DNA from 4 places in the Rahnella sp. CJA17(1/100) genome. Region 2 is predicted to be linked to each of the others. Evidence: predicted binding sites of a transcription regulator. Region 2 holds the regulator's gene; each other region holds the start of a gene.
The links. Region 2 encodes PurR, which represses purine synthesis genes. Its sites were predicted from a motif close to CANGCAAACGTTTGCNTG; they were not measured.

Region 1 (3,174 bases), 110 kb from region 2:
GCGTTAGATAATATAATCCTCAACAAGGCAATAACACAACATTAACAACAAGACGACCAATGCAAAGCGATAAGAAACCCGGTTAACGCAAGATAATGGCTTTGCAATTCTTGCCTTTAATTTTCCCTTCCTGCAAACGTTGCAGCGCTTTCTTAGCGCTCTTCTGACGAATCGCCACATAAGCATGAACCGGGAACATATCGATTTTACCGACTTCAGCTGCGGTCAGCCCGGCGTCACCGGTCAGCGCGCCCAGAATATCGCCGGGACGGATTTTGGCTTTACGGCCGCCATCGATGCATAACGTTGCCATTTCAGGATCAAGCGCCACCGGGGCGGCGGCCAGTGCCTGCGCTGCGGGCTGCCAGGTAAACCGCTGGCGGGTGTAATCTTCCAGCGCCGTTACACGCGGCATTTCCTGCGGTGTCACGAGACTGACGGCCAGACCACTGGTGCCCGCACGACCGGTACGGCCCACGCGGTGAACGTGAACTTCCGGGTCGAAAGACAGCTCGTAATTAATGACCAGGCCGAGCTGTTTAATGTCCAGCCCGCGCGCCGCCACATCTGTCGCCACCAGTACGCGGCAACTGCCGTTGGAGAAACGCACCAGTACGCGGTCGCGGTCACGCTGCTCGAGGTCGCCGTTCAGCGCCAGCGCACTGATGCCTTTCGCCTTCAGGTCATCACAAACATCCTGACAGTCACGTTTGGTGTTACAGAACACCACACAGGAAGTCGGCTGATACTGATACAGCACTGCGGCCAGCAGCGATAAGCGCTGATGTTTGTCGGCTTCGATGAAAATCTGCCTGATATCAGCAATGTCATCTTCACCTTCGATTTCTACCTTCAGCGGCTGACGCTGAAATTTAGAACTGATGCGCTCAATGCCGTCCGGATACGTCGCGGAGAACAGCAGCGTCTGGCGATCCTGCGGCGTATAACTGACGACATCTTCGATATCTTCGCTAAAGCCCATATCCAGCATGCGGTCCGCTTCATCCAGCACCAGTACTTTCAGTTCGTCCAGTTTCAGCGTGCCTTTACGCAAATGCTCCTGAATACGGCCCGGCGTACCCACCACAATGTGCGGCGGATGGACCAGCGATTCAAGCTGTGGCCCGATTGCCTGGCCACCGCACAGAGTCAGAATTTTGATGTTTTGGGTAAAACGCGCCAGACGGCGTAATTCTTTGCTGACCTGATCGGCCAGTTCGCGGGTCGGACACAATACCAGCGCCTGAGCGACGAACTGTGAAACGGTAATGCTGTTCAGTAAACCGATACCGAAAGCGGCTGTTTTACCGCTGCCGGTTTTGGCTTTGGCGCGGACGTCCTGACCCAGCAGGATGGCAGGCAACGACGCTTCCTGAATCGGGGTCATTTCGGTGTAACCCAGTTCATTCAGGTTTGAAAGTTGCTCAACGGGTAATGTCAGGGCAGAAAAGGAATGCGTGCTCAAGGGCGATAACTCTTTATGTGAGGCAAAAATCGGGACAGCGGCAGGAAGCCTGACGCCATGGTTTGGGTAAATGATAACAGAGACGCCCGCAGACTGCCTTAAACGGCAGAAAACAGGCTAAAAAAATCCTGCTTTTATTCCCGCTTAAATTTATCAACAGCACTGCGCAATCGTTTTCGTCGACAATAATTTCAGATATACTGCGCGCCGAAATTCCTATTTTCCTTCACACAGATCTGGGTACGAAGCTATGTTAACCATTGGTACTGCACTGCGCACTGGCGCCACCCGCGTCATGTTATTAGGCTCCGGCGAACTGGGCAAAGAAGTGGCGATTGAATGCCAGCGACTGGGTCTGGAAGTGATTGCCGTTGATCGCTACGCCGATGCACCCGCGATGCAGGTCGCCCATCGCAGCCATGTCATTAACATGCTGGATGGCGATGCACTGAAACAGGTTATCGAAAGCGAACACCCTGATTTTATCGTGCCGGAAATCGAAGCGATTGCCACCAGCATGCTGGTCGAGCTGGAAAAACAGGGTCACAACGTCGTGCCTTGTGCTGAAGCGACACGCCTGACCATGAACCGCGAAGGCATCCGTCGTCTGGCTGCCGAAACGCTGAAGCTGCCCACTTCCACTTATCAGTTTGCCGATGATGAAGCGGCTTTCCGTGAGGCGATCGACGCCATCGGCTATCCGTGCATTATCAAACCGGTGATGAGCTCTTCCGGTAAAGGTCAGAGCCTGATCCGCAGTGCCGATCAGTTACAGGCGGCATGGGATTATGCCCAGCAAGGTGGCCGTGCTGGCGGCGGACGGGTCATCGTCGAAGGTCTGGTGAAGTTTGATTTTGAAATCACCCTGCTGACGATCAGCGCCGTTGATGGCATTCATTTCTGTGCGCCAATCGGACACCGTCAGGAAGACGGTGATTACCGCGAATCCTGGCAGCCACAGCAGATGACAGACCTTGCATTGCAGCGCGCCAAAGACATCGCAGAGAAAGTGGTGAAAGCGTTGGGCGGTAAAGGCCTGTTTGGCGTTGAACTGTTTGTTTGTGGTGATGAAGTGATCTTCAGCGAAGTGTCACCTCGCCCGCACGACACCGGGATGGTAACGCTGATTTCTCAGGATTTATCAGAGTTCGCCCTGCATGTGCGCGCATTCCTCGGTCTGCCGGTGGGCAATATCCGCCAGTTCGGCCCTTCCGCTTCTGCCGTAATCCTGCCGGAACTGACCAGCAACAACGTGACGTTTACCGGCCTGGAAAACGCACTGACCGGTTACAACCAGATCCGTCTGTTCGGTAAGCCGGAAATCAGTGGTAAGCGCCGTCTTGGCGTAGCGCTGGCGACGGCGGACAACGTTGAAGACGCCGTGGAACAGGCCAAACAGGCAGCGGCTGCAGTGGTGGTTAAAGGCTAATCCATTCCTGACGCTGAGATGAAAAAAAACCGGACGCCTGAAAAGAGTCCGGTTTTTCTTTGCAGCAAAGGGAAACTGCGGAGCAACGTTTTATTCGTCGTCTTCGTCATCAAAAATGACGGTCACACGGTCGCCTTTATGCGTTTCGCGGATTTCTTCTGCAACTGTCGCAATGGCTTCGCCGCTGCTCATGCCGTTTTCCATTAACTGGCGGATACGATCGGCGGCCTGTTCTTGTTCGTGATGTGATAATGAAGGCATACCTGTCAGCATGGGAGTG
Region 2 (3,174 bases):
CGATTGCCTGCCAGGTGACTGCGGCGGCACAAACGCCCATCGCCTGTAAGAAGCGCAGGGCCAGAAGGGCGCGTACATTCTCAACCCAGATAACGCCCAGACAACCGACCGCAAACAGTGTCAGACCAAGAAGCAATACCGGTTTACGGCCGATCCTGTCTGACAACGGCCCCCATAACAACTGACCGAGAGCAAATCCGCCGAGAAAAATGCTCAGACTTGCGCTGATCATTCCGGGGCTGGTCATCAGACTGGTTTGCATGGCGCTGAACGCAGGCAGATACATATCAGTGGCTAAAAAGCCCAGCATGCTCAGTCCCGCGAGATAGAGCATAAATCCAAAGGAGGGTTTCATTATCGTCTCGTTAATTTATTTATTGCAGATGATGTGATGCAGATTACATACCGGAGGCGGAGTTTAACGCTTTGATAACAGGCTTGTGAAACGCTAATATTTGCACTCTGCTATCAAAAATATTGAAGGCTGAATTATGTGGTCAGAATACGCCCTTGAAGTGGTAGATGCCGTGGCAAGAACGGGTAGTTTTAGTGCGGCAGCGCAAGATTTGCACCGCGTGCCTTCTGCTATAAGCTATACCGTCCGTCAGCTTGAGCAGTGGCTGGCCGTGCCGTTGTTTGAACGTCGCCATCGTGACGTGGTACTGACGCCTGCGGGAAAGGTTTTTGTCGATGAAGCGCGGATTCTGACAAAAAAAATGATAGCCACGCGCCGGCAGTGTCAGCAGGTGGCGAACGGCTGGCGCGGCGAATTACGTGTGGCGGTTGACCGGATTGTAAAACCCGCACGGACACGGCGTCTGGTGCTCGATTTCTACCGCCATTTTGCGGACACCGAACTCATTATTCACTCAGAAGTGTTTAATGGTGTCTGGGATGCGCTGGTTGACGGGCGGGCAGACGTGGCGATCGGTGCTACACGCGCGATACCGGTTGGCGGGGGCTTCAGTTTTCGTGACATGGGATTTATGGACTGGCATTGCGTCGTCAGCCCGCAACATCCGCTGGCGCAGTTATCCGGCGCGCTGAATGATGATGAGTTGCGGCCTTATCCTGCACTCTGTCTGGAAGACACCTCCCGGACATTGCCTAAGCGGGATACATGGACGCTGGATAACCAGCGGCGGCTGGTCGTGCCAGACTGGACCTGCGCGCTGGAATGCCTGACCGAGGGCTTATGCGTGGGTATGATGCCGGTTCATCGCGTCACGCCGTGGATAGAACAGAAAAAGTTGCAGGTGCTGACGCTGGAAAATACGTTTCCCGACAGCCCGTGTTGCCTGACGTGGGATCAAAGCAATCCGTCACCCTCGCTGGCCTGGTTGCTGGAATATATGGGCGATACAGAAACCATGAATCAGGAATGGCTGCGTGATTAGAAAAAAAACGCCTGCATCTGCAGGCGTTCGATATCTGTTAACGGCGGTAATCGCGGTACGGACCATCGGCTACGGAACGGCGTTCGACCAGTTTCGGATGCACCTCAATGGTCTGAGACTCTTCACGCTTACTGACAATTCTGTCCAGCAACATGGTAAAGGCCATTTCACCCAGACGTTCTTTCGGCTGATGCACGGTTGTCAGCGCGGGGGAGAAGTAACGGGCGTTACGCACATTGTCGTAACCGATCACGGAAATATCCTGAGGAACGCGCAGGCCCAGTTCGTCTGCGGCACAGATTGCGCCCATTGCCATCACATCGCCACCACAGAATACGGCAGTCGGGCGGTGCTTCTGCATCAGAATTTTATGCATCGCCTGATAGCCCGATTCCGGCTCGAAATCGCCCTGAACTACCCATTCGTCACGCAGCGGAATATTGGCTTCAGTCAGTGCTTTCACAAAACCCTGGAAGCGGCCACCGCCGGTATTACGTGCCAGTTGGCCCGGGATCACCCCAATATCACGATGACCGCGTTCAATCAGATAACGCCCGGCCATGTAACCCCCTTCGAAAGCATTATCAATAATGCTGTCGGTGAAGTTCTTACGCGCTTCGCCCCAGTCCATGACCACCATTGGGATCGAACGGTGCTCCTCGAGCATATTGAGCAACTCATCAGGATATTCCGCGCACATCACCAGCAAGCCATCGACGCGTTTTTGCGCCAGCATTTGCAGGTAGGCTTGTTGTTTCTCCAGATTATTATGCGAGTTACACAAAATCAGCGTATAGCCTTTGGAGAAGCAGCTGTTTTCTACGGCTTCAATCACTTCGGCAAAATAGGGCGCTTCGCTGGAGGTGGCAAGCAGACCGATCGTTTTGGTGTTATTGACCTTCAGACTGCGGGCTACAGCACTCGGCGAGTAATGTAACTCTTTGATTGCAAGGAGAACCGCTTCTTTGGTTTCTTCGGCGACGAAACGTGTTTTATTGATGACGTGCGACACGGTTGTAGTGGAAACGCCAGCGCGCTTTGCGACATCTTTAATCGTTGCCATGTAAACAATGACTCCTGAACTCACGTGTTTCAGCACGTTAGCATTATGTTAATCGTTTGCTTGCGTGGATCTCACTGCTGGCTTCTAAAAGGGCAGTGAAATCGTTGGGTGGATTCTTCAGAATGAGGCGTGAAATGCTCTCGGGTGAAATCAACCAGCACACAGGCGTGTTAACCGACAATTTTCTCTTATAATGCAGGAAAGTGGAAGTAAAATTCTCAGGGATACATTGTCATTCAGCACAAGATTTTAAATGTTAATTATGCGAAAATGCGTTGGCACACAATTAGTGTGGCTTAAAAAATGCCACAATTTGATCCGAAAGGGGGTTTGATGGACAGCAACCTGAAATTATCGTTGATCACCACGGTATGCGCTTTGCTTATGATTATCGCTTTCAGCTTCACTGCGGTGATGAACTGATTCAGTAAGTGAACCGCTATAAAAAAGGGCGATTCCTGTTACAGGAATCGCCCTTTTCAATTTTACGCAGTGGCCGTTACCGCCGATACTCTTCCCTGCAGAAACTCTTCGTTAAATGCTATTCAATGGCTGATTAGCGAAACTTCAGACTTAACGAATTGTTTATTATCGGATCGTTTTCGGCGTCATTACCCGGCGTGCACCCACATAATGATCTTGCCAGTAATCGTCGCCGAGAGAGGTGATTTTAATGTCTTCGCCCGTTCTTGGAGACTGAATAAACTTGCCGTT
Region 3 (3,174 bases), on a different contig from region 2:
GCTGATGTTCATCGCCAGCAGTTGTTTCGCTGCAAACTGCATAAAGCCGACCGGACCGCACAGGTAGAAATGCATCGCCGGATCGCTCAGCTGTGCGCTGACTTTGCTCAGATCCATCAGCCCCTGATACTGAAAATCTTCACCGGGTAAATCATTTGCCTGTGGCCGGTTATACCAGACATGGCTTTCCAGTTGCGGCAGGTTTTTCTGCGCGCTTGTCACTTCACCGGCAAATGCGTGCACGGCACCGTTTTCAGCCGCGTGCAGCCATTGTACCGGCGCATGATGTCCGCGTTCTGCCAGCGTATTGAGCATACCCAACATCGGCGTCTGGCCGACACCGGCAGAAATCAGCGCCACCGGCGTGGTATCGCTGATATCCATAAAGAAATCACCGTGCGGGGCAGCAAGATGAATGATGTCGCCCGGCTGCGCAAAATTATGCAGGAAGTTGGATACGGCACCTTGCCCTTCGCGTTTTACCGCGATGCGGTAGGTTTTGCCGTTCGGTGCCTGGGTCAGGGAATACTGGCGGATTTCCTGATTTTCCAGTGAGGCATCGCGGATATATACCGCCAGATATTGCCCTGGCTGGAAGTCGGCCACCGGTTTACCGTCGACAGGTTCCAGCAGGAAAGAGGTAATCAGTTCACTCTGCGGTTGTTTGTCGGCGATGCGGAATTCACGCGTGCCGCGCCAGCCCCCCGTTTTTTCTGCGCTGTCCTGATAAATCTCGGTTTCACGGTTAATAAACACATTCGCCAGCACGCCATAGGCTTTGCCCCATGCATCCAGCACTTCCTGACCCGGACTGAACATTTCATCCAGCGTTGCCAGCAGGTGAGCGCCGACAATATTGTATTGCTCAGGCTGGATGGTGAAGCTGGTGTGTTTTTGCGCGATGCGTTCCACTGCAGGCAGCAGCGCCGCCAGATTTTCAATATTGGCGGCATAAGCGCAGATGGCATCAAACAGCGCCTGACGCTGATCGCCGTTGCGCTGGTTGCTCATATTGAAGATGTCTTTCAGTTCGGGATTATGCGCAAACATACGGTCATAAAAGTGTGCGGTCAGTTTCGGACCGGTCGCGGCGAGCAAAGGAATAGTGGATTTAACGGTGGCGATAGTGGCTGAATCAAGCATGGTGAACACCTTGTCTGTGATGATTTTATTTAAACATGTATTTTAAATGCATCTTATATAAACCCACTATTTCTGTAAACACCCCCTAAAGGGGTAAGGGCTTTTCCCGACAGGGGCTGAGTCACAAAGCTGAAATTTGTACATGTTCAGGTGAATATTTATCCCTTGATTATGGACAGATGTTCGCAGATCAAAGCCTTGCTGTATCTGGAGCCAATCGTTTGCCTAAAAACCTCAAACTGACCCTATCCGAAGGCCGCTTAAACATTTACACTGTGGCGCAGAACCCGGAAGGGGCGTTTATTTTTAGTTTGTTGAGTCAGGAGATGCGGATGTTAAAGCGTGAAATGAACATTGCCGATTATGATGCTGAGCTGTGGGCAGCAATGGAAAAAGAAGTTGTTCGTCAGGAAGAACATATCGAGCTGATTGCGTCAGAAAACTATACCAGCCCGCGTGTCATGCAGGCTCAGGGTTCGCAACTGACCAACAAATATGCAGAAGGCTACCCGGGCAAACGTTATTACGGTGGCTGTGAGTACGTCGACATCGTTGAACAACTGGCTATCGACCGTGCAAAAGAATTGTTCGGTGCAGATTTCGCCAACGTTCAGCCGCACTCCGGCTCACAGGCAAACTTCGCGGTGTATACCGCACTGCTGCAACCGGGCGACACCATTCTGGGGATGAACCTTGGCCATGGCGGTCATCTGACGCACGGTTCACCGGTTAACCTTTCCGGTAAGCTGTATAACGTGGTGCCTTATGGTATCGACGAAAGCGGCGACATCGATTACGAAGACGTGAAACGTCAGGCCGAACTGCACAAACCAAAAATGATCATCGGCGGCTTCTCTGCATTCTCCGGTATCGTTGACTGGGCAAAAATGCGTGAAATCGCCGACAGCGTTGGCGCTTACTTCTTCGTTGACATGGCACACGTTGCCGGTCTGATTGCTGCGGGCGTTTACCCGAACCCGGTTCCACACGCACACATCGTGACCACCACCACGCACAAAACGCTGGCTGGCCCACGCGGCGGTCTGATTCTGGCGAAAGGCGGCGACGAAGAGTTCTACAAAAAACTGAACTCTGCTGTCTTCCCGGGTGGCCAGGGCGGCCCGCTGATGCACGTGATTGCCGGTAAAGCGGTAGCACTGAAAGAAGCGATGGAACCTGAGTTCAAAGCTTACCAACAGCAGGTGGCTAAAAACGCACAGGCAATGGTGGCTGTGGTTCTGGAACGCGGCTACAAAGTGGTTTCCGGCGGTACGCACAACCACCTGTTCCTGATGGATCTGGTCGATAAGAATCTGACCGGTAAAGAAGCCGATGCTGCTCTGGGTCGCGCTAACATCACTGTGAACAAAAACAGTGTACCTAACGATCCGAAGAGCCCGTTTGTGACCTCTGGTGTGCGTATCGGTACCCCGGCTGTGACCCGTCGTGGTTTCAAAGAAGCTGAAGTGCGCGAACTGGCTGGCTGGATCTGTGACGTGCTGGACAACGTGAACGACGAAGCAACGATCGAACGCGTTAAACAGAAAGTTCTCGACATCTGTGCACGTTTCCCGGTTTACGCGTAATATTTGCGAAGCCGTTAAGCTGCTAAAACCCGCTACGGCGGGTTTTTTTATGGGCATGTATCAGAATTTGTGAGCTGGCAGACATTACGGGAGTATGAAAGCGTCTGCGGATTGCTAGCGATTGTGAGCTTTGTCAAAGTATTGGCCTCACACCGGAGGATTTATGGAATTGCGTTCCACGCGCTGGCTTGCACTCAGTTATTTCACCTATTTTTTCAGTTACGGTATTTTTCTTCCTTTCTGGGGCCTGTGGCTTAAAGGTGAGGGGATCTCCTCCGAAAGCATCGGCTTGTTGCTGGGTGCTGGTCTGGTCGCCCGTTTTCTCGGCACGTTAATCATTTCGCCCTCCATCAAAGACCCTTCACATCTCATCACCGGTTTGCGTATTCTGGCGCTGCTTACGCTGGCGTTTGCCGTCGGGTTCTGGTTTGGCAACGGCTGGGCG
Region 4 (3,174 bases), on a different contig from region 2:
CTGAAATAACGCAGCGCCGTCAGCGACATGTTTTCTTTCACTGACATGCCCAGAACTAAGCCATCGCGCTTGCGGTCTTCAGAGATATAAACAATGCCGTTTGCCAGCCCGTCCTGCGGTGAGTGTGTCACCACTTCGCGACCATCAAGCGCCACATAACCACTTTTACGCGGTAAGGCTCCGTAGAGAATTTTCATCAGTTCGGTACGGCCTGCGCCCATCAGACCGGAAATCCCCAGAATTTCGCCGCTGTACAGATCAAAGCTGACGTTATCCACGCCCGGCCCGCTGACATCGCGTACCTGCAAACGCAGCGCACCGCGTTCATGATTAATGCGCGGGTATTGCTCTTCGAGGCGACGGCCCACCATCATTTCAATCAGCGTGTCTTCTTCAAGCGAACTGACCGGCCGCTCGGCGATGAACTGCCCGTCACGGAACACCGTCACGTCGTCGCAGATTTCGAAAATTTCTTTCATGCGGTGGGAGATATACACCACACCGCAACCGGCGGCTTTCAGTTCCCGGATCACGTTAAATAAAGAAGCGGTTTCGGTATCGGTCAGGGCATCCGTCGGTTCATCCATAATGATGACTTTGGATTCAAAGCTCAGCACTTTGGCAATTTCGACCATCTGCTGGTCGCCGATGGATAAATCGCCTACCAGCCGGTCGCTTTTGTAACGCAGATTCAGGCGCGCCAGCAGTTTATCGGCCTCGGCATACATCTTTTTCCAGTTGATGCGGCCAAAACCGTTCACAAACTCACGACCCAGGAAGATATTTTCAGCAATCGTCAGTTGGGGGATCAGGTTCAATTCCTGATGAATGATACCAATCCCGGCTTCCTGAGAGGCTTTAGGGCCACTGAAAACCGCTTCCTTGCCAAGAAAATGCACTGAGCCGGCATCTTTCTGATAGATGCCGGTCAGCACTTTCATCATGGTGGACTTGCCCGCGCCGTTTTCTCCCACCAGCGCCATTACACGTCCCGGATAGACGCTGAGCGCCGCGCCGGAAAGTGCTTTTACGCCGGGAAAGGCTTTATCAATGCCTGTCAGTTGCAGCAAAGGTTGCATAAAGGCCTCAGAAGGTTACGCCGGCACACAGAATAACGTTCGCATAAGGCGAACATTCCCCGCTGCGGATCACAGCCCGACTTTTTTCGCTTTGTGCTTTGAATGACTCATGACTGACGTAATCCAAAGCAATGGTGTTTCCCTGGTGTTGTTCGAGTTGTGTCAATTGGGCGAGCAACGCTTCATGGAGTTGAGGATTTTTAGTGAGGATTTCCTCGGCGAGGATAGCCCGCTCAACCTGCATCTCATGTGTCACTACCTCTAAGACTTGTAAAAAGGTGGGAACTCCCTGGGTCAGGGCCAGATCGATGCGTTGGCAAGCTGCTGGCACCGGAAGTCCGGCATCGCCAATAACCAGCTGATCGGTGTGACCTAACCGGGCAATAACATGTGAGATTTCGGCATTTAACAGCGGTGACTTCTTCATTGTGAACTCCTACAGCGAAACGTTTCGCTCACCAATGAGTTTATAAAGATCCCCGGCCATCGCAACGGAGTTATGATGGAATTGTGATCAGCGTCGAAACGTTTCGCTGAATAATTAAGAAACCGCAGGAAAATTTGAGTTAGTCGTTTCAGAAAGGAGAAAGCGAAAATAAAACAGGGCACCCGAAGGTGCCCTGCGAGCAGTAGAAAGGAGGATCAGATTTCTACCTGCGTACCAAGTTCGATTACGCGGTTCGGCGGAATTTCAAACTGATCCGGCGCGCGTAAGGCGTTGCGGCTGAGCGCCATAAAGAGTTTGCCACGGAAGTAGAGATACCAGGGGCGCTTGGTCAGGATCAGTGATTCGTGCGACATAAAGAATGACGTTTCCATCATCCGGCACGGCAATCCTTCCAGACCGCAACGGTGGAACACTTCCTCCACGTTCGGCGTTTCTTTAAATCCGTAGCTGGCGACCACACGCCAGAACGTCGGCGAAAGCTGTTCGATGGTGACGCGCCGGACGTTATGTACATAAGGCGCATCTTCGGTGCGTAACGTCAGCAGTACCACACGCTCATGCAACACTTTGTTGTGTTTGAGATTGTGCAGCAACGCAAACGGAATGACGTTGATGGCGCGCGACATATACACAGCCGTACCCGGAACACGCACCGGCGGGGATTTCTCCAGAGAGGCGATCATCGCTTCCAGGGAATTCCCATGCTCGTTCATGCGGCGCATAAGGCGGAAGCGCTCGCTTTTCCAGGTCGTCATAACGATAAACATGCCCAAACCCAGCGTCAGCGGCAACCAACCGCCGGAGAACAGTTTAGTAGCGTTCGCCGCGAACAGCGGGATATCCATAAACAGCAGACCGATCAGCAAAAGCCCGACCAGGAAAGGTTTCCAGTGCCAGTTTTTGAGTGCCACCGTACAGGAAAGAATACTGGTCAGCACCATCGTACCGGTCACTGCGATACCGTATGCCGCTGCCAGATTGCTCGAATGCTCGAAGCTGGCGATAACGATAACCACCGCAAAGTAAAGCAACCAGTTAATGGCCGGGATGTAAATCTGGCCCGCTTCCATTTCTGAAGTGTGGATGATGCGCATTGGCGGTAGATAGCCTAAACGCACAGCCTGACGCGTCAGGGAAAACACGCCGGAAATCACCGCCTGAGAGGCAATAATGGTCGCGAGTGTTGCCAGCACCAGTAACGGGATCAAAGCCCAGTCAGGCGCCAGCAGAAAGAACGGGTTCTTAATCGACTCCGGATCTTTGAGCAGCAATGCGCCCTGACCGAAGTAGTTCAGCACCAGAGAAGGCAGCACCACGGTGAACCAGGCCAGACGGATCGGGAATTTCCCGAAGTGGCCCATATCCGCATACAGCGCTTCCACGCCGGTAATCGACAGAACGACCGCGCCAAGTGCCAGGAAGGAAAACGACTTATGCTCGATAAAGAAGTTAACCGCCCACATCGGGTTCATGGCGCGAAGTACTTCAGGGTTCTGCATGATGCTGTTCACGCCGAGAACAGCCAGCGTCAGGAACCACAACAACATCACCGGCGCAAACAGTTTGCCAACAATGCCGGTGCCGTGTTTCTGAATAATGAAAAGCAGCGTCAGGACAGTAATAGATAAGGGGACGATATAAGGATCG

Region 1: a site for PurR is predicted at 1,629-1,646, ahead of purT (formate-dependent phosphoribosylglycinamide formyltransferase). Genes of this name have one in related genera too.
Region 3: a site for PurR is predicted at 1,354-1,371, ahead of glyA (serine hydroxymethyltransferase). Genes of this name have one in related genera too.
Region 4: a site for PurR is predicted at 1,519-1,536, ahead of rbsD (D-ribose pyranase). Genes of this name have one in related genera too.

What each region holds. Positions count from the first base shown of each region.
Region 1 covers NZ_CAWOJA010000044.1:308,895-312,068, reverse strand. The annotation lists gene dbpA (ATP-dependent RNA helicase DbpA) at 83-1,465, opposite strand; gene purT (formate-dependent phosphoribosylglycinamide formyltransferase) at 1,716-2,894, shown strand; gene AACU55_RS18360 (YoaH family protein) at 2,985-3,167, opposite strand.
Region 2 covers NZ_CAWOJA010000044.1:415,073-418,246, forward strand. The annotation lists gene punC (purine nucleoside transporter PunC) at 1-355, opposite strand, end outside; gene punR (DNA-binding transcriptional activator PunR) at 492-1,397, shown strand; gene purR (HTH-type transcriptional repressor PurR) at 1,435-2,460, opposite strand; gene cydH (cytochrome bd-I oxidase subunit CydH) at 2,794-2,883, shown strand; gene AACU55_RS18845 (C40 family peptidase) at 3,049-3,174, opposite strand, start outside.
Region 3 covers NZ_CAWOJA010000022.1:133,195-136,368, forward strand. The annotation lists gene hmpA (NO-inducible flavohemoprotein) at 1-1,143, opposite strand, end outside; gene glyA (serine hydroxymethyltransferase) at 1,476-2,729, shown strand; gene AACU55_RS12095 (3-phenylpropionate MFS transporter) at 2,893-3,174, shown strand, end outside.
Region 4 covers NZ_CAWOJA010000001.1:5,597-8,770, forward strand. The annotation lists gene rbsA (ribose ABC transporter ATP-binding protein RbsA) at 1-1,079, opposite strand, end outside; gene rbsD (D-ribose pyranase) at 1,087-1,506, opposite strand; gene kup (low affinity potassium transporter Kup) at 1,722-3,174, opposite strand, start outside.